3 regions of the Rossellomorea sp. NS-SX7 genome follow, and region 2 is predicted to be linked to each of the others. Evidence: riboswitches for the same ligand, from Rfam matches in the RefSeq annotation. Region 2 holds a riboswitch; each other region holds the start of a gene.
What was found. Region 2 has a riboswitch for lysine ahead of ACUXV2_RS14190 (aspartate kinase). Riboswitches for the same ligand answer to the same signal wherever they lie in the genome.

Region 1 (6,677 bases), 1.9 Mb from region 2:
GTAATCGGAGCAGGTCTTGAAAAAATCAAGGAGGCGATGGTTGTGGATCGGATTGAATTACTGACTAATGTGCTTGATTCGACGTTTGAGAAGGAGAGCTGGTTTGCTCCGCTTAAAGATGGCATGGAAGGAATCACGGCAGAGCAGGCAAGATGGAAGCCGGCGGGTGAGGCCGCGAAATCAATCTGGGAGAACGTGAACCATCTCATTTATTACAAAGAGAGGCTTGTCGCGAAGATGGAGGGTCGTGAATGGACACAGCATCTCAGCGGAGATGAAAACTTCCATCTGACTGAACAAACTCGTGAGGAAGAAGACTGGAGGAAGGTCGTTGAACGTGCTGAAGCCGTTCATCTGCGGTTAAGGGAGAGACTCAGTGAAATGACAGTGGAGGAGCTTGATCAACAGTCGCTTGAAGCGGAATTGCTGGATATCTTCCTTCATGATGCCTACCATACGGGTCAAATCATACAGCTTCGAAAAATGCAGGGTTCCTGGCCGTCCCGTCGGTGAAGGGATTAAGAAGGAAAGGGCTCTCCGATTAAAAAATCGGAGAGCCCTTTTCATTTACCCCAGCACTTCAAACTGTCTGGAATATAACTGCGAATATGGGCCATCGTTCTCAAGGAGAGCTTCGTGTGTACCCTCTTCTACAATTCTTCCGTCTGATAAGACGACGATTCTGCCGGCGTTCCTGATCGTGGATAAGCGATGGGCGATCACGAGTGTCGTTCTTCCTTTTGCCAGCGTATCCAGGGACTCCTTCACGATGCTTTCACTCTCGTTGTCTAAAGCACTCGTGGCTTCATCGAGAATGAGGATGGGCGGGTTCTTCAGAAACACACGGGCGATGCTGAGGCGCTGCTTCTGACCGCCGGATAATCTGACGCCGCGCTGCCCGATTTCTGAATGGTATCCCTGAGGCAGGCGTGTAATGAACTCGTGGGCATTGGCCCGTTTTGCAGCTGCCAACACTTCTTCATCGGTCGCTTCCGGATGGCCGTAGCGGATGTTTTCCATGACGGTCCCTGAGAAAAGGTAGACATCCTGATGGACGATGCCGATGTTGGTTCTGAGGAACTTTAGATCCAAGTCTTTGACGTTCTCGCCATCTATAAAAATACCACCCTCCGCTGCATCGTAAAATCGGGGGATCAGGGAGCTCAAAGTCGTCTTTCCAACCCCGGATGGGCCGACGAAGGCTACATATTCGCCCGGGTGAATGTCAAGAGAGAGATGTTCGAAAACAGGGTTCATGGAAGTGTCGTAATGAAAAGAGACGTCCCTGAATTGGATATGTCCATCGACCTGCGGAATCACTTTCGCACCAGGGTCATTCCTGATGGCAGGTTTCATGTCGATGATTTCGATGAACCGCTGAAAGCCTGTGATCCCTTCCTGGAACTGGGTGCTCATGTGCGTGAGCCGCTGGATCGGTTCGACCATGAAGCCGATATAGAGCAGGAACGTAATGAGGTCAGGCAGATCAAGCGATGCGTTCACGATTTGGATGGCCCCGGCAATGACGACCGTGATGGTGATCATTTGAATGAATGCTTCCGTCCCGTTATAGAAGTAAGCCTCCGCTTTATACGTTCCTTTCCGGCTCTCGAGAAAACGATGATTCTCCCTATTGAATTTATTGATTTCGAGCGGTTCATTGGCGAATGACTGGACGACGCGGATCCCTGACAACGTATCTTCCACCTGCGCATTGATATCTGCGATCCGTTCTTTGTTATCGGTCAGCGCCCGGTTCAGTCTCTTATTGAAATACAGCGAAAAGAAACCGAGGACCGGAAAAAAGCAAAACACGAGTAGCGTAAGAGGCGCATTGATGAAAAGCAGGATCACAAACGCGCCGATGAACCGGACAAGATACTTCACATAATCTTCCGGACCGTGATGGTAAAGCTCGGATACCATCAATAGATCATTCGTCACCCGGGTCATCAGCTGGCCCGTCTTTTGTTTATCATAAAAACTGAAAGAAAGCTTCTGCATATGGGAAAACAACTCGCTTCGCATATCGCTCTCCATCCGCGCCCCGATCTCATGCCCTTTGTAATCGACCACATAATTTCCGATGTTCTGCGCAATCACCAGAATGACCATCAATCCGCCTACCCACAGCACATCAACAAAAGCCGTCGATAGCCCCGCTTGAAGCACGTCCTTCGTCACATAACGGACGAGCAATGGAAAGACGAGGGTGAGCGAAGAAGTGATCAGCGCACAGACCAATACCACCATGAACATTCTGATATACGGCTTATAATACGAAAGAAATTTCTTAACTGGAAAATGCATAATGTACCCCTTTATTGTGTTTTTTCACTGAACACATATAAGGGGGAAGACCGTAACGTTAAAAAGGCGTTCCACCCTTATATGTTTGTACGGTTACAACAGCAGTCATGTTTCTCATTTGAACAGCCTCCTTTTTGTTGGTTAAGTTTATTGTATGATGGTTTTTGGGTTGTGAAAAGTGAATTTTCAGAAAAATATTCAGGTTGGTGATTGATCATGGTAAGGTCGACATTGAGGGTTGTCCAGCCGGCACGTGGAGTAGATAAATGTCATTTTGCGTGTAATCTGGCAGGGTGGAGCTGCCACTTTGGATGAGTGGGAGAGTTGGACCGTCCACTGTTCTTATGTGGGGCTAGATAGAGAAAATTGGACAAGAGGAACAATTATTTGGATTCCGGAACAATTATTCAAGAACTGGTACAATAAACGGGATTTGGGTGCAATAATTTTAATATCGGAACAATAAACAGGATTACGGTTCAATTAATCAATTTAAGGCTTGCTGGGGACATTTTTCTAGACTCAATTACTGCATTCTTTCCCAATTAGGTGCAAACCAACTCAATAGATAAATAAATTAGCTTGTATCATACTTTTTTCAGAGACTTAGCACCACATAGACTGTACCTGCTATAATCCTCAGTCCAAGAAGGATTTTATCAAAATGTGTTGAATGTATTCATGTATTCCTATCGGAAGGGCAGAGATCCATTTATGAAATATCAGCAAAAGGATTTTAATGAAGGACTTAGAGTGAAGATCAAACGGACGGAACGAGTATTAATGGATTTCATTGAAAGAGTGGCAGATCAGTACATACCTGTTATTGAAGAAAAGGATCTGGACTTTGAGGCTCGGTTCGAAAAGGAGGGTACAAACCCTTTTACGCCTGGATACACTTCGTCGCTTTCAGTCGGCATTGCTGAAAAGGGCGGGGAGCTCATTGATTTGCATGTGATAAAAATATGGGTGTGTGAACGTTCTTTATTTGGTGTGCCGATATCAAAAGCGTTGCCGGGAAGTAAAATTACGGGTGAATTGTTAGATGAATCGATTGAAGAAGTGAAAGAGGAAATAACGGAATATGTGAAGGAAGCGCTCCTTGGATGAATGGTTGAGAGTATTCACTTTACGATCGAAGGGGTGGCCGCCTGATAAGGATCAAAATAAGAATATAGCTTTAATAGATTGACAATTTTTCCACCCTGATGGTATAGTTGCCATACAAAACTATAAACTTACTCTCTGATAATAGAGGCGCGAGAATGAGGAGTAGCTACCTTGAGGATGATGGATCCTGGGATGGGAAGTGAAAGGCAGATCGCCGAAACGGGAAATAGCCAATCGGTTTCCTGTTGGGCTGGCATTGAATAAGTGTCAGACTGTCACAATGGTCACGTTGTGGAGAACTATTGAAGAGATGTTAATACAGAATTCTTCAGAACGTTCTTCGTTTTGATCAGGAAACCGTATGAGCATCGCTTCATACGGTTTTTTTGTGTTTTTTCGGAGGGATTTTCAGGAGGAGATTCGATATGACAGCAATGGAAACGAATGTACAGGGACAGTTGGAGATCGGCGGAATGAGTACGGGCGAGCTTACCGCAGCGTATGGCACGCCGCTGATGGTATATGATGAGGAAATGATCCGGGGGAAGGCGCGCGCGTTCCGCGAGGCGTTCATCGAGAGCGGACTCGGGTTCCAGGTCGCGTATGCGAGCAAGGCGTTTTTGTGCAAGGAAATGGTAAGACTTGCAGAAGAGGAGGACCTGTCGCTGGATGTTGTGTCCGGAGGGGAATTGTACACAGCGCTTCAAGCAGGATTCCCGGCAGGGCGGATACATTTTCACGGGAATAATAAGTCCGAGGAAGAGCTCGAGATGGCGCTTGATGCTGAGATCGGCTGCTTTGTGGTTGACAGTTTCCTTGAGCTGGAGCTTTTGCATGAGCTGGCGAAGGAGCGTGAGCAGCAGGTGAATATCCTGCTTCGCGTGACGCCGGGTGTGGAAGCCCATACCCATGATTACATCATGACAGGTCAGGATGATTCGAAGTTTGGCTTCGGAATTTCGACCGGCCAGGCTGACCGCGCGATGCAAATCGCCCTGTGCAAGCCGAATTATACGGTGCTCGGGATCCACTCCCACATCGGCTCACAAATCTTTGAATTGGACGGATTCCAGCAGGCGATCACCGTGCTTTCGGATTTCCTTCAGGGAATAAGGCTGGATTGTGAGGTCACGCTGCCTGTCCTGAATATCGGAGGGGGATTCGGGGTCCGCTATACGGAAGATGACAAGCCGCTGCCGATTTCCGAGTACGTAAAGGCGATCACGGACAGCGTAAAGGAAAGCTTTGGTGAGAACGGTTATCCGCTGCCGGAAGTGTGGATCGAGCCTGGCCGCAGTATCGTGGCGGAAGCGGGTACCACATTGTACAAGGTCGGTTCGAAGAAAATCATCCCGGACGTGCGTACCTATGTGTCGGTTGATGGGGGCATGACCGATAATCTGCGTCCGGCACTGTATGGCGCGAAATATCATGCCGTGCTGGCGAACCGTCCGAATGAGGAATGCACGGAGCTTGTCAGCATTGCCGGTAAGTGCTGTGAATCAGGCGACATGCTCATCTGGGATCTGAAGCTGCCGCCGGTTAATTTCGGTGATACCCTCGCTGTGTTCAGTACAGGGGCTTACGGGTATTCGATGGCAAATAATTATAACCGGATTCCGCGTCCGGCCGTTGTATTTGTGAAGGACGGGGAGTCTCGTGTGGTGATTGAGCGGGAGAGCTATGCGGATTTGGTGAGGCTGGACCGGTAAGCGGATGGAACTTTTACCGTTCTTCCGCAGATGCGGCGGTACAGACCTTTATGTAAAACCCATATGTAAAAAACGATCAGCGGCTATCTACTGATCGTTTTTTTTCTGCAGTTTAGTTCCTTGATGCAAACAACCCTGTTGACTTTGTGATCTTGATCGCCCCTCCATTGGATTCTTTTTCTGATGCCAGAAATTCAATGAAAGAGGATAATGTGTCATTGACCAGGATTTTATTTAACTCTGATGCTGAGGAAAGCAGATATTCTGCGATTGCGTTTTCGTCCGTGATGTTCAATCCGCCCGGAAACCCATTATAGGTAATCTCATTGAACTGGGCCTGGAGCTGATTGCGTCCATTTTCTATTCCGAAATTCAAGGCGTGCTTCCTGGCGGAAGGATAGTCTAAATCCGGATCAAACCGTTTCAGCAGCTCGCCGAATTCTTTCATATGGTCAAGCCCAATTGTGGAACAATAGAAAGTTCCTTCAGGGTGCAGCACCCTCCGGACCTCTTTCAATGCCTTTCGCCTATCGGGAACGTGATACAGCATATGGTTGGCGATGATGATATCAAAGCGGTGTTTTTCAAAAGGAATCTCCTCAATATCGAGTTGGCAGTACTTAATGTCAGGCAGCGCTGCCAGGTTCTTTTTCGCGGCCTCGACCATCCCTGCAGATTGATCAGCGAGGGTGATGTTCCAACTGCCATCGATCCGTTCGCTGTTTTTCAGCCAAAACGTACCGTCGCCACATCCGATTTCGAGGATTCTACTAGTAGGAGGGATGGTTAACTGATCAAAGAGCCAAAGATGCCAATCCTCTTTATTTTCACTATATTTCTCGTGGATGTTGATCCGGGTATTTAAGTTGGATGAATCTTTATATTGTTCTTGTAATGATTCCAAGTTTCTCCCTCCGAACAATGAATGGGTTATTTCACTGGGGGTCAACCAGCAGTAATAGCCCTTTAGTTTATTTCCTTCTCCATCACTATATTGGTGGTTGTGTATCCGATTTTTTCATACAAGCCCCTGGCAACCTTGTTATGGCCGAAGACGTGGAGTCCGATTTTGTTTATATCCATTTGTTTTGCTTCTTTTTCTATTTCATTCATTGTGTCTTTTCCGTACCCTTTTCCCTGGTGCTCTTCCAGGATCCGGATGTCATAGATGAATGCTTTTTCCGGAGATTTCTTCGCTAGCCATATGATCCCTGCATGTTCATTTTTTTCGTTCAAAATTGTGTATAAGTAGTTATTCTCGGTATTCTCGCCATCCGGGAGGAGGGTGCTGAATTCTTCTTTCGCTTTTTGCAGCGAGTCTTTTTCTTCCCAGTTCCCCGCTGATACTTTTTCCTTTGCATAATCTTCAACAGATGTACCAAGATATTGCTCGTATTCCTCCGGGGTCATTTTTCTTAATGTCACCATATTTCGTTTCCTCCTTGGACATACTTGTGATTTTTCCTAAAATGTTTATCGGAGCAGCAAAGTTAACCCGCCGAGGAGCAGCAGGACAGTTACAGTCAATAATGTGAATTTCGTGAA
Region 2 (6,677 bases):
ACCAAAGCCATCGGAGGCTTATTGATTCTGTGGCTGTTCATTCATTTGGGGACAGGATTAAACATCCTGCATGAGTATCATGAAGAGCCTCCGGCAGTCTATCAGGCAGCCGACTACTTATCCGGGAAAAATGATGATTCGCCGATCATTGTCTATACTTGGGAAGAAACGAGGGTTTTCTCTTATTTAAATGCAGACTTTTCCCATAAACGTGTCTTAACTTACTCACAATTCCTGCAGGATACTAGACATACCGGGAAGGATATATATATAACGAATCAAGTTGTAAACGGATTTAAACAACAGGGAGCGGATATCGGCTCCAGGATCAAAGAAGTGAAATCATTTCACTCCCAGGAGATATTGGATCCCGTATACTCAACGATAAAAGTTTATAAGTGGGAAGATAAAAAGGGGGAGAGACCGTGAATCCTGTCATTACAAATAAATTGGCTTTGCTGCCCGATCAGCCGGGCTGCTACTTGATGAAAGACAGACAGGGCACGATTATTTACGTTGGAAAAGCAAAAGTATTAAAAAATCGTGTGCGTTCTTATTTTACAGGTTCACATGATGCCAAAACACAGAGGCTGGTAGGGGAAATAGAAGACTTTGAATATATTATGACTTCTTCGGACCTGGAAGCACTTGTGCTCGAGATGAATCTGATAAAAAAATATGATCCGAAATACAACGTGATGTTGAAAGACGACAAGAGCTACCCATTCATTAAGTTGACAAATGAACGACATCCCCGATTGATCACGACTCGTAAAGTGCAGCGGGGAAAAGGCAAGTATTTCGGACCCTACCCGAATGTAGGCGCGGCAAACGAGACGAAAAAGCTCCTGGATCGCCTTTATCCATTACGAAAATGCACAACCCTTCCTGACAGAGTCTGTCTATATTATCACATGGGACAATGCCTGGCCCCTTGTGTGAAAGAAGTAAGCAAGGATACGTACAGGGAAATGACCGATGAAATTGCCAGATTTTTAAACGGAGGATACAAAGAAATCAAGAAGGAATTATCCGAAAAGATGAAAGAAGCATCTGAAAACCTCGAGTTTGAGCGCGCCAAGGAATTCCGTGATCAAATCCTTCACATCGAAGCAACGATGGAAAAGCAGAAGATGACGATGACGGATTTTACCGACCGTGATGTGTTTGGTTTTGCAGTCGATAAAGGGTGGATGTGTGTACAGGTATTCTTTGTAAGACAGGGAAAACTCATTGAACGCGATGTTTCGCTGTTTCCCCTTTACAACGAACCGGAAGATGAATTTCTTACGTTCTTGGGCCAGTTCTATTCAAAAGCGAACCATTTCAAACCTCGGGAAATCTTCCTTCCTGAAGAAATCGATGAAGAGATGGCATCAAAATTACTTGAAGTCAAAATCACACAACCGAAGAGGGGAAAGAAAAAAGAGCTGGTGAAATTGGCTGAGAAAAATGCCAAACAGGCGCTTGATGAGAAATTCGCCTTGATTGAGCGGGACGAGGAGCGAACCATCAAAGCGATTGAAAGATTAGGGGAACAAATGGGGATTTATACGCCCTTCCGAATCGAAGCATTTGATAACTCGAACATACAGGGATCCGCTCCTGTCTCGGCCATGATTGTCTTCATAGACGGAAAGCCTGCAAAGAAAGAGTATCGAAAGTATAAAATAAAAACCGTCAAAGGACCGGATGATTATGAATCGATGCGGGAAGTGGTGAGGAGAAGATATTCAAGAGTATTGAAGGATGGTCTTCCTCTCCCTGATCTCATTATCATTGACGGCGGGAAAGGACAGATAGAAGCAGCCCGTGATGTGATTGAAAATGAACTGGGTCTTGATATACCCATCGGCGGCCTCGCGAAGGATGAAAAGCATCAGACATCCGAGCTGCTGTACGGGAATCCGCTGCAGATCGTCCCTCTTGAAAAACGGAGTCAGGAATTCTATCTGCTTCAGCGCATCCAGGACGAAGTCCACCGCTTTGCCATCACCTTCCACCGGCAGCTCCGCGGGAAAAGCGTCTTCCAGTCCATACTGGATGAAATCGATGGAATCGGACCCAAGCGGAAAAAGCAGCTTCTTAAACATTTTGGTTCCATGAAGAAAATGAAAGAAGCAACGGTTGAGGAATTTCAGGATATCGGGATTCCGGAAGGTGTAGCAAAAGTACTGCACGAGAAACTGCAGGAATAGCAGTGGAGATTTTCGCGGTTCACTGTACACGTTGAAATATTACCCTGCTCCAGCTTTTGATTGGAGTGCAGGACGAAGGTCTCATGCGGGAGAAGTGGCCAATGTGAGACCCCGCAGGCGAAGCCGAGGAGGCTCACGGGTCACCCGCGGAAAGCGAAGTCCTGCACGGAGATCAAAAGCGGTATTTGAAGGTATATAAACGAAAAAATTTAAACTGAAAAAATTCTGAAAAAACTCATTGCTTCCATTATTTTCGTGTGCTATAATTATCGATAATTTAAAACATTATCACTTTAAATAGTGGTGATAGAGGTGCGAACTTCAAGAGTACAGGCAAAGAGGAGTATGGGCTCCGTCGAGATGTCTGGAAAGGGGAGAGTCGCCGAAGTGGTATTAGGCTCATACTAATTCCGCTGGTTCTGCGTTTAAGAAATGCAGGATTGTCAAGATGAATCAATCTTGGAGAGCTATCTCACAATGCCGATGAACGATTAAGTATTTTTTACTCTAAGTTCATAAAGCAATGAGATATCCGTCTCATTGCTTTTTTTATTATTTGGCATGGGACTGCCGGCGTTAAAGTCATTCAGCAGGCAGCGGGATTTGCAGCAGTCAGATGATTCTCTTCAGAAAAAGATTTAATTTCTACACTCAAAGAGAAAGAAGGAGAAGCTGTGAGTATTATCGTTCAAAAATTCGGTGGAACTTCAGTAGGTTCTGTTGAAAAAATTCAAAATGTTGCGTCAAGGATTTTGGAGGAGAAGAATCGGGGAAATGATGTTGTGGTTGTCGTGTCCGCTATGGGTAAAACAACTGATACACTAGTCGGTTTAGCAAGGGAAATCACTTCTCACCCAAGTAAAAGAGAAATGGATATGCTTTTATCAACAGGCGAACAGGTGACAATTTCTCTATTGACGATGGCATTGCTCCAAGCCGGTCAGGAGGCCATTTCGTATACTGGATGGCAGGCCGGGATCGAGACAGAATCCGTTCATAGCAATGCACGTATCACCAATATCCATACCGAAAAAATGACAACACAGCTTCAAAGCGGAAAAGTCGTCATTGTAGCAGGATTCCAGGGGATGACACCATCCGGGGAAATCACGACCCTCGGACGAGGAGGTTCCGATACGACAGCGGTGGCCATCGCAGCTGCATTAAAAGCTGACCGGTGCGATATTTATACCGATGTCGACGGAGTTTATACGTCTGACCCGCGTTATATTGAAGGTGCGCGCAAACTGCCTTCCATTTCGTATGATGAAATGCTCGAACTCGCCAATCTGGGTGCAGGGGTCCTTCACCCGAGGGCTGTTGAATTTGCAAAAAATTATCAAATCCCATTAGAAGTCAGATCAAGTCTTGAAAAAGTGGAAGGTACGTATATTGAGGAGGAAGCAAGCATGGAACAGAATTTAGTGGTAAGAGGTGTCGCATTCGAAGATGAAATTGTACGGGTGACCGTCTTCGGACTCGGAAATGCCCTGACAGGCCTGTCTTCAGTGTTCACGACACTGGCCAAGAACCATTTGAACGTAGACATCATCATCCAAAGTCAGACAGACCGGAATACAACGAATCTATCATTTTCAATCAAGGAGCATGACCTCGATGAAGCGCTCGCTGTATTGGAAAAGAACCAGGGAGAACTGGGCTTCACTCATATCGAACATGAACGCGATCTTGCGAAGGTATCCATTGTCGGATCCGGGATGATTTCAAATCCGGGTGTGGCTGCTGAGATGTTCGAGGTCCTTGCCAAAAATGACATTGTAGTCAAAATGGTCAGTACGTCTGAAATCAAGGTGTCGGCCGTGGTCGATCAGGAAAATTTACAGAAAGCTGCCGGAGTCTTACATACGGCGTTCAAATTGGATGCCGTCCAAGTCGAAGAAGTGACACTGTAAGAAACAAACAAAGGGTTGACTCCTCAACAGAGTCAACCCTTTTCCCATTCATCTATTTCGTTCGTGCACCTATTCGACTTTATCTTTTTCATCCCAGCGGGCCGTGATCTTCACGGATTGATTTCGTTTATGTATTTCTTCAGCTGCTTCAGTGGTGCATTTCTTTTGGAGCTGGATTTGCTCTGCAAGAAAACCGGCTTCCAATTTAAATGTAACGTCCGACTTTAGTGATAATCGTCTTTCGACAAACGAACCGCGCAATTCAAAGGTCATTTCGTTTTTCTTTTGTTCGACAACCGTCAGTGTTCCCCAGCCTGCTTCATCAAAAAAGGATGAGCATTCATCCATTGATTGAAGGGGGAATTTTCTGGAGAGCTGCTTGCCTCCCCAATATAAGATCTCGGGAGTGTGTTTTCCTAAAATATCCGGAAGCAGGATATCCCTTATCATTTCGTAGCCAAAAATTGGAACGGTCGGTTCATAGATTTCTTCTTTTTTTTGTTCCAAGTAAATCCCCTCTTTCTATAAAACTATTATATACATGTAAAGAGGATTTATCATCCCAAACATCTAAAATGAAAGTTGGGATATTTTGGTGGTATAATGTTTTTGTTTAATAATGAGAATTTTCTAACTATTAAACGCGTATTTGGTCGGTTTTATTTGTTATCTTTATATTAAAAATATTTTAGCGATATTGTCGAATTTATGTATCCGTTTTCTTGACGCTTCCACTTCAGGGGAGTAAAATGAAACTTGTCACATAATTGTTACAACATAAAGTATGTATCGTAGTCTAATGAAAATGTTGATTAGAAAACGGCCTCATATTTTATGATTAAGGGGGGTAAATCATGGCTGGAAATCGAGAATTCAATTATCGCAGGCTTCATTCATTACTAGGTGTTATTCCAGTTGGATTATTTTTAACTCAACATTTAGTCGTGAACCATTTTGCAACAGGCGGGGAAGAATCATTCAATCAAGCGGCACATTTCATGGAAAGTCTGCCTTTCCGTTATTTCCTTGAGATCTTTATCATCTTCCTACCATTGTATTTCCATGCGATCTATGGAATCTACATTGCGTTCACATCTAAGAATAACGCCACTAAATACGGCTATTTCCGTAACTGGATGTTCCTGCTTCAGCGTGTCTCAGGGGTAATCACGTTTATCTTTGTGACATGGCATGTGTGGGAAACAAGGGTTGCTGCTGCATTCGGAGCAGAAGTGAACTTTCAAATGATGGAGAACATTTTATCTAATCCATTCATGCTTGTATTCTATGTTATTGGAGTACTTTCAACGATTTTCCACTTTGCCAATGGCTTATGGTCATTCTGTGTGAGCTGGGGAATCACCGTTTCGCCACGTTCTCAATTAATAGCTACATATGTAACGATCGGAATTTTTGTAGCGTTATCGGTTGTTGGTATGCGCGCAATCTTCGCATTTGTATAAGAGTCGAAAATATAGAAGTCTGATAGAAATCAGCTGGCAACTTTGGTAGGAAAAGGAGTGAGTCACGATGAGTAAAGGCAAAATCATTGTAGTCGGCGGCGGATTAGCCGGCTTGATGGCCACAATCAAAGCAGCAGAAGTTGGAGCGGAAGTAGATTTATTCTCACTTGTACCCGTTAAACGCTCCCACTCTGTATGTGCTCAAGGTGGTATTAATGGAGCCGTAAACACCAAAGGAGAAGGGGATTCTCCTTGGGAACATTTTGATGATACTGTATACGGAGGGGATTTCTTAGCGAACCAGCCTCCGGTTAAAGCAATGACAGAAGCAGCACCGGGTATTATCCACTTACTGGACCGTATGGGAGTCATGTTCAACCGTACACCTGAAGGGCTGCTCGATTTCCGACGTTTCGGAGGAACTCAGCATCACCGTACTGCGTTTGCCGGTGCAACAACAGGGCAGCAGCTTCTTTATGCATTGGACGAACAGGTCCGCCGTCATGAAGTAGCAGGTCTTGTCAATAAATTCGAAGGATGGGAATTCCTTGGAGTGGTCGTGGATGACGAGGGAGTTGCCCGCGGAATTGTAGCGCAAAACCTTCAAACAATGGAAATTAAATCGTTCGCGGCAGACGCTGTGATCATGGCCACAGGGGGACCTGGAATCATCTTCGGTAAGTCCACAAACTCTGTCATCAACACAGGTTCTGCGGCATCGATCGTTTATCAGCAAGGTGCATACTATGCAAACGGTGAGTTCATCCAAATCCACCCGACAGCGATTCCTGGAGACGACAAATTGCGTCTGATGAGTGAATCTGCACGTGGGGAAGGCGGACGTGTATGGACGTATAAAGATGGTAAGCCGTGGTACTTCCTTGAAGAAAAGTATCCTGCATACGGAAACCTGGTACCACGTGATATCGCGACGCGTGAAATCTTCGACGTCTGCGTTAATCAGAAACTTGGAATCAACGGGGAAAACATGGTATACCTTGATTTATCTCATAAAGATTCCAAAGAGCTTGATATCAAACTTGGTGGAATCATTGAAATCTATGAAAAATTCATGGGTGATGACCCACGTAAAGTACCGATGA
Region 3 (6,677 bases), 370 kb from region 2:
ACGATTACTTCCACTAATCCGATGAATGCTACACCGAATTGGTTGATGAAGTAGTCCGCAACATCAAGGAATAATAATCCGCCCTGTGTTGCAAACAGAAGTGAAATGACTGCTGAGAGCCCTCCTCCGAAAGCCACTGCCTTTGTACGGGAAAGGCCGAATTTCTCTGAAATCGCCGCTACATAAGTCTCGGAAATCGAGATAAGTGAAGATAATCCCGCCAGTACGAGTGAAGCGAAGAACAGGAACCCGAACAGACCGTTCAGCGCAGGGAATTCATTGATGATCTGCGGGAAGACAACGAATGCCAGACCGACTCCTCCGCTTACTACTTCCTGAACCCCGACTCCTTGAGTTTGAGCCATGAATCCAAGTGCCGCGAATACCCCGATCCCGGCAAGAAGCTCAAATCCAGAGTTACTGAATCCAGTGATGAATGCGTTATTCGTAATATCCGATTTCTTCGGAAGATAACTTGAGTACGTGATCATGATCGCAAATGCAATCGATAAACTGAAGAAGATCTGTCCGTATGCAGCGACCCATACACCAGGATCGGCAATCTTACTGAAATCCGGTTTGAAGAATGCATCAAGGCCATCAAGTGCCCCTGGTAACGTTAAAGCGCGAACCACAATGATCAGGAATAAAATAACAAGTGCAGGAATAAAGATCTTGTTCGCTACTTCGATACCTTTCTTTACACCTTTAAAGAGAATACCAAGTGTAATCACCCAAACGATGACAAGCGGGATGAAAACTCCGCCGACAATGCTTCCGGTCTGTCCCGGATCTACTGAAAGCTTCAGATACTCACCGAATAAGAATCCTTCCGTGTCGTCTCCCCAGCCTTTGTTGAAAGCGAATACACTGTAAGCCATCGCCCATGCTATGATGACGGCATAATAGGTGGAAATGACAAACGCTACAAGTACCTGCCACCATCCAAGCCATTCTGTCTTCTTGTTCATACGGAAATAGGATAAAGGCGCAGATCCGCGGTACTTATGTCCTATCGTGAATTCTAATACAAGTAAAGGAATACCGGCAGTCAAAAGAGCAAAAAGATACGGAATGAAGAATGCTCCACCACCATTTTCATATGCTACCGCCGGAAAACGCCAAATGTTTCCCAACCCGATAGCAGACCCTACTGCAGCCAGGATAAATCCTGCACGTGTTCCAAACTGGGCACGTTTTTCCATGTTGGTTCCCCCCAATGTTTCCAACTACCAATTAAAAGGTAATTGAAATTTTTATATTTTCAGATTATTTAATCTAAAGTCAGTATAGCTAGTTCTAGGACAATTGTCAAAGCTATTTTTTCTTTTTTAGGGACATCTTCTGCTTTTATAGTCCGATTTGCCCTTTATCAGAAAATGAACAGGGGATTTCTAACTTTAAAATTCCAATTACTAGTAAAATTTACTGTGTTGTTTTCATATTACTACTAAATTTCACTATGTTATTTTCTATGATGGACTTCATAAGCCGTCCGGATCCCAGATTCTACTGCTCCCTCTATCCACCCGTGAAAGGAAGAAGTATGTTCTCCGGCAAAATGAAGCCTTCCTTCCGGTTTCCGGGTGATTTCATCAAAGTTTTTCTGCTGCTGGGGGGTAAACAGCGTGAAACATCCTGCTGAGTAAGGGTTTTGTCCCCAGTTGAACCAAACAGCCTGTAGAAATTCCGTATATACGATGTTTCCATATATCTTTGCTAAATCCTTAAGCACGAGGCGAACCAATCCTTCGTTGGATAAGCTATTCCATAATACAGCATCGCTTCCCCAGCTGTAGCTTGCCAGCAATACCCCCGGACCATCAGAACCTATCCCGTGGCTTGGAATGTAAGTGAATTTTAACGGCAGGTCACTGGTAATATTGCCATACCCCATCTTCTCCCAGAACTTGCTTTTAAATTCAATTCCGATCTTCACTGCCTGGACATTATTCACTTCTCTGATTGCCTGCCATTTTTTAAATGAAACCGAATCATATGGCTCAATGTCGACGAATTGAAGGACAGTGAATGGCATGGTTATGATGGCATAGTCTCCTGTATACCGAGATCTCTTCCCTGTAAACGGGTTCATAGTCTGTACAGATACGCCATGATCGTCCTGAATGATTTTCTCTACTTTGCGATTCAGCTTGATTTCTTTTTGAAGCTCGCTGATAAAGGAACAAGGCAGCTGATCATTTCCTCCGGTTATTTCATAAAACTTTATTTTTTCACTGAATATCGGGTAAATGATGTCCGTTATAATATCAATGAAAGAGAAGTTTGGAAAACCCTCTATCCCCAGCATGACAGCAATTTTCCGCACTGCGTTCTCTGAAAGTGATTTCCCGAACGGATTGGCAATTAAATAATCGCCCATGGAGTAAGTGGAATATTTCGTCTTCAACTCATCCTTCTGTTCTTGGGTGCTGGCCGAATACACTTCAAAGAAAGGCCGGGTCGCTTCAAGGAAAAGCTCTGCAGCACTCTTCCCTTTTTCTTCTCCTTCAAGAGGGAAACCCAAAATATCCGGATTTCTTCTATACTCCTTTTTAGAGACCAGGACATTGTTTACAAATAACATATCCTGAGAGGTGGAATTCAAGAAACGATTAACAGGGAGATTGAACCTTTTGATGTATTCGAATACCAGCTCATGGTTTTCTGGGATCCTCATCGCTCCAAAATCAAGGTAATTCCCCTGCGTGAATGGTTCTCTTACCGTATAGACCCTGCCGCCTATCCGATCATTCCCTTCTAAAATGGTCACTTTATGACCTGCCCTTTTAAGCAGGGATGCCGCAACCAGCCCAGACATCCCCCCTCCTAATATCAATACACGTTTTGGATTCGACTCAGTTTCCGGCAGCCCATTTCTCACAATAGATAATAAGTCTTTGGGATAGTGTAAATCATCAAAACCAATCACCTTTACCTTCACGTCAACTCACCTCTCTCCTCCTATAGATATGAGGAAATGCGGACTGGTAGAAGCGTGTCTAATGACTTACCTTCTAATTTTTGGGAAAATCAAGGAATACGAACCTCTAGCCGGAGGAACTGTATATAAAAAAACCAGAAGCATTTTCTGCTTCTGGTTCATTATTGTTTTTATTGTGAAGCTGCTGTATCTGAACTCTTTCCTTTTATAAATCCAAGAGCCGCAACCAGCACTATGACTACGAGTAATCCAAGCATGGTGCTTCCGGTGAACCCTAATACGAGGTAACCAATCGAAGCTGCCACTGCGCCGATGAGTGCATACGGAATCTGCGTGAGTACGTGATCGATATGATTGCTTCCGGCTCCGGTTGAAGACAGGATCGTAGTATCGGAAATTGGTGAACAATGGTCTCCAAGGACCGCACCTGCTAAAACAGCTGCCATTGCAGGAAGTAAGACACTTACATCGGTTGCTGCTGCAATTTCTCCCGCAATCGGAAGCAGGATTCCGAATGAGCCCCATGAAGTCCCTGTAGAGAATGCCATGACGCCGGCCACTAAGAATAGCAGCACAGGCAGGACCTCAACTGGCATGTTCGATTTTTCAACCAATCCGGCTAAATACGTTCCAGTTTGAAGCTCATCGATCAGTGTGACGATCGCCCATGCAAAGATAAGGATGTAAACAGCAGGAAGCATGGATTTGATTCCTTCGACAACTGCTGTTCCAGCTGCGCTTCCTCCAACACCCTTCAAGCTTACTTGACGGAAGAAAAGAATAAATGCAATCGCCAATGCGAATAAGCTTCCATATAATAATGATTTTGTAACATCTGTATTTTCAAATACAGGGAGGATATCAAACGAACCAACTGCCTTATATCCCGTCCAAAGCATCATGCCGACTGTACCGACAACCAGGGCGATGATCGGCCATGCCAGATCGCCGACCGAACCTTTAGAGCTTACAGGCAGGTCGTTCTTAAGTTCACCCGGGATATCTTTGTCCGGGTCATAAAGATTTCCAGTCGAAATCGCTCTTTCTTCATGTTCCTTCATTTTCCCGAAATCAAATCCTCTGTAAGCAACGATCAACACTAATAGTAGAGCTGCCCATACATAGAGGTTCATTGGGATCATTTGTATGAATGCTGAGAAAGCTGTGTATTCAGTGATGCTGTGTGCGGCAAGAATCGATCCGATGATACCGATGATATATGCTCCCCAGCTTGATACCGGTGAAACCACACAGACCGGAGCCGATGTCGAGTCAATGATATAAGCGAGTTTCGCACGTGAGATTTTGTGACGGTCCGTGATTGGTCTAGCAACCTGTCCGACCGCAAGCGCATTGAAATAGTCATCAATAAAAATTATGATACCTAATACAGCTGCCAATAATTGCGCGCCTCTTCTGGTCTTTACGCGCTGCATCGCCCATTCACCGAATGCGCGGCTTCCGCCGGAAATGTTAACGAAAGCAGTGATGACGCCAAGAATCAATAAGAATAAAATGATGTACACATTCCAGGTATTAAGTTCACCGTCGGCGACGAAAATGCCCTTTACGGCTTCCCATATCTTACTGAACGTGCCTGTAATAGAGAAATCTGTGATAAGAAGTGCTGAAGCGATGATCCCTACACCCAGCGAAAGCAGTACGCGTCTCGTCAAGATAACCATCAGGATGGCTAAAAGGGGCGGGATGATTGAATAAATAGTGTTTTCCATAATGTCCTCCTCCTATTTGATAGGGGGGAACCTCATAGCATGACAGAGGAATAAAAAAAGGTAATGATAGAGGATCCTATCATTACCTTTAATGAGTAATGTAAGTGCTCCATCACGATCTGTAGCTCCCCATCATAGAGTGTCCCCTATAATGACAGTGTTATCCTTCTTCAAGATAACCCCAGCGAATATGCTTCTGACAAGCATATCAGCTTCGGCAAAGGTTCCCTTTCATCTGTTCTCTCAGTTGTCATCCTCAAACAGTTTACTCTTGAACCCTGCACCTCTACCCCATCGGATTGATGATGTGGTTATAATATTAAAATTTCCTTTATAAATATATCAAACTATCAACAGTTTGACAACTTTTTATTCGGGATAGGTGATGGGCAGGTTTTTCCAAAAACACATTTGGTTCTGTAAATTAGACCGTTCCTCACCGCTGCAGACACTTGCCGGGATCAGTTTGTCGGTATTTCGATGGATGGTGATGCTCCGTCACCGCTATTGTTGAAGAATTGCGGTACATCCAGGTGGACAGTATCCATGGCGATCAATACGTCCTGCTTGATGGTTTCGGTTTTCGTTGCAAACGGTATGATGATCTGGACATTCACAGTCAGGGTGATATAGACCTTGACGAGGGCATTGTTGATACCAAACTCTTCTACAGTATGTTTAATATCCGAACGTACATCCCCGATTGAATGGAACCTGATCGGGACTTTAGGTCCCAAGTTCCCTAGTAAGGCATTGTTGGTCGCCTGACCTAGGGGAACAGAATACACGATACCTTCATCGGCTTTTGTCCCTTCCTCGTCGATTTCAATGTCCGTGATGTATTCCAGGTTTTCGATATTCCCTTTTTCTGCCTCTTTCAAATATAATTGGACTAAATTAGTGATTTCTCCCTGAACCCGGTTGATGTTCTGTGTATTGAAACTGAGAGAGACCACCTCCCCTTCTTCATTTTTCACTTCTTCCGTTATCTCCTCTAACTCTATGGATCCTGCTACCTTTTTGTTGATCGCTTTGTTGATGACCATCGTACCGATTCTGCTCGTTTGAGTTTCTGCATAAGCCAGCAGCGTCGGCTTCAAGCCCAGGTTTACGATCCAAAGACCCGCCCCTGTGGAAAAGATGAAGAACACGATGGTGATGATCATCACGTGGCGAAAAGGCAGCGGTCCTCCTCTTCGGGGTTTATGTGTTTTAAACTTTGACAAAAAAATCCCCCCTTACAAGCTATTCTTATGCTCTCTAAGGAGGGTTTAACGCAAAAATTTATTTTATTTTACTGGCAGCCGGTTCATAATCCGCATCAAAACCGACGATGACCTTATCAAGCTCGGTCCGCAAGTCCAATTCATAAGGAGAATAGAGTTCTTCCCCTTTTTCTTCAATCACCCGAATGACAGGCCTGTCCGTCAGACCTTTATTCTGTCCGGTGACAATCCCTTTTTTTCCGTCATTCAATTCAACGACCATTCCGTTCGGATAAATCGCGACGGATCTCCTGAAGGCTTCAATGACGTTCATGTCAAATAAGGAACCTGAGCCCGCGTAAAGGATTTCAAGCGCTTCGTGAGGAAGCATCGCTTTTCGGTACACCCGGTTGGATGTCATCGCATCGAATACGTCTGCCACTGCAATGATTTTAGCAAAAGGATGTATATCATCCCCTTTCAATCCACGAGGATATCCTGAGCCGTCCAATCTTTCATGATGCTGATAAGCGCAGTGGGCCACCAAAAGAGATACAGACTGCAGCTTTCTAAGAATATCAAAGCCATGCTCGGTATGTTTCTTGACTTCCAAGAATTCCTCTTCTGTCAGTCTTCCCGGCTTCATAAGGATATCTTCTGATACCAGCATCTTACCCACATCGTGAAGGATTGCTCCAATTCCTAGCTCTTCCAGCTGTTTTGGCGAAAGATTCAGTTCGATCCCGATTGAAAGAGTATATAAAGTAACATTGAATGAATGATGAAATACGTAAG

Region 1: it holds a riboswitch for lysine, as region 2 does, so the genes downstream of both, lysA (diaminopimelate decarboxylase) here and ACUXV2_RS14190 (aspartate kinase) in region 2, are expected to answer to the same signal.
Region 3: it holds a riboswitch for lysine, as region 2 does, so the genes downstream of both, ACUXV2_RS16020 (Na+/H+ antiporter NhaC family protein) here and ACUXV2_RS14190 (aspartate kinase) in region 2, are expected to answer to the same signal.

Annotation. Positions count from the first base shown of each region.
Region 1 covers NZ_CM128249.1:440,369-447,045, forward strand. Annotated here, with positions in the region: gene ACUXV2_RS02065 (DinB family protein) at 43-513, shown strand; gene ACUXV2_RS02070 (ABC transporter ATP-binding protein) at 568-2,310, opposite strand; gene ACUXV2_RS02075 (hypothetical protein) at 3,025-3,420, shown strand; lysine riboswitch at 3,555-3,730, shown strand; gene lysA (diaminopimelate decarboxylase) at 3,846-5,132, shown strand; gene ACUXV2_RS02085 (class I SAM-dependent methyltransferase) at 5,245-6,036, opposite strand; gene ACUXV2_RS02090 (GNAT family N-acetyltransferase) at 6,099-6,560, opposite strand.
Region 2 covers NZ_CM128249.1:2,822,312-2,828,988, reverse strand. Annotated here, with positions in the region: gene ACUXV2_RS14200 (hypothetical protein) at 1-429, shown strand, start outside; gene uvrC (excinuclease ABC subunit UvrC) at 426-2,198, shown strand; lysine riboswitch at 2,498-2,676, shown strand; gene ACUXV2_RS14190 (aspartate kinase) at 2,873-4,111, shown strand; gene ACUXV2_RS14185 (YslB family protein) at 4,181-4,618, opposite strand; gene ACUXV2_RS14180 (succinate dehydrogenase cytochrome b558 subunit) at 4,966-5,574, shown strand; gene sdhA (succinate dehydrogenase flavoprotein subunit) at 5,642-6,677, shown strand, end outside.
Region 3 covers NZ_CM128249.1:3,194,905-3,201,581, forward strand. Annotated here, with positions in the region: gene ACUXV2_RS16010 (sodium-dependent transporter) at 1-1,205, opposite strand, end outside; gene ACUXV2_RS16015 (flavin monoamine oxidase family protein) at 1,466-2,944, opposite strand; gene ACUXV2_RS16020 (Na+/H+ antiporter NhaC family protein) at 3,115-4,677, opposite strand; lysine riboswitch at 4,792-4,974, opposite strand; gene yunB (sporulation protein YunB) at 5,139-5,903, opposite strand; gene ACUXV2_RS16030 (HD-GYP domain-containing protein) at 5,962-6,677, opposite strand, start outside.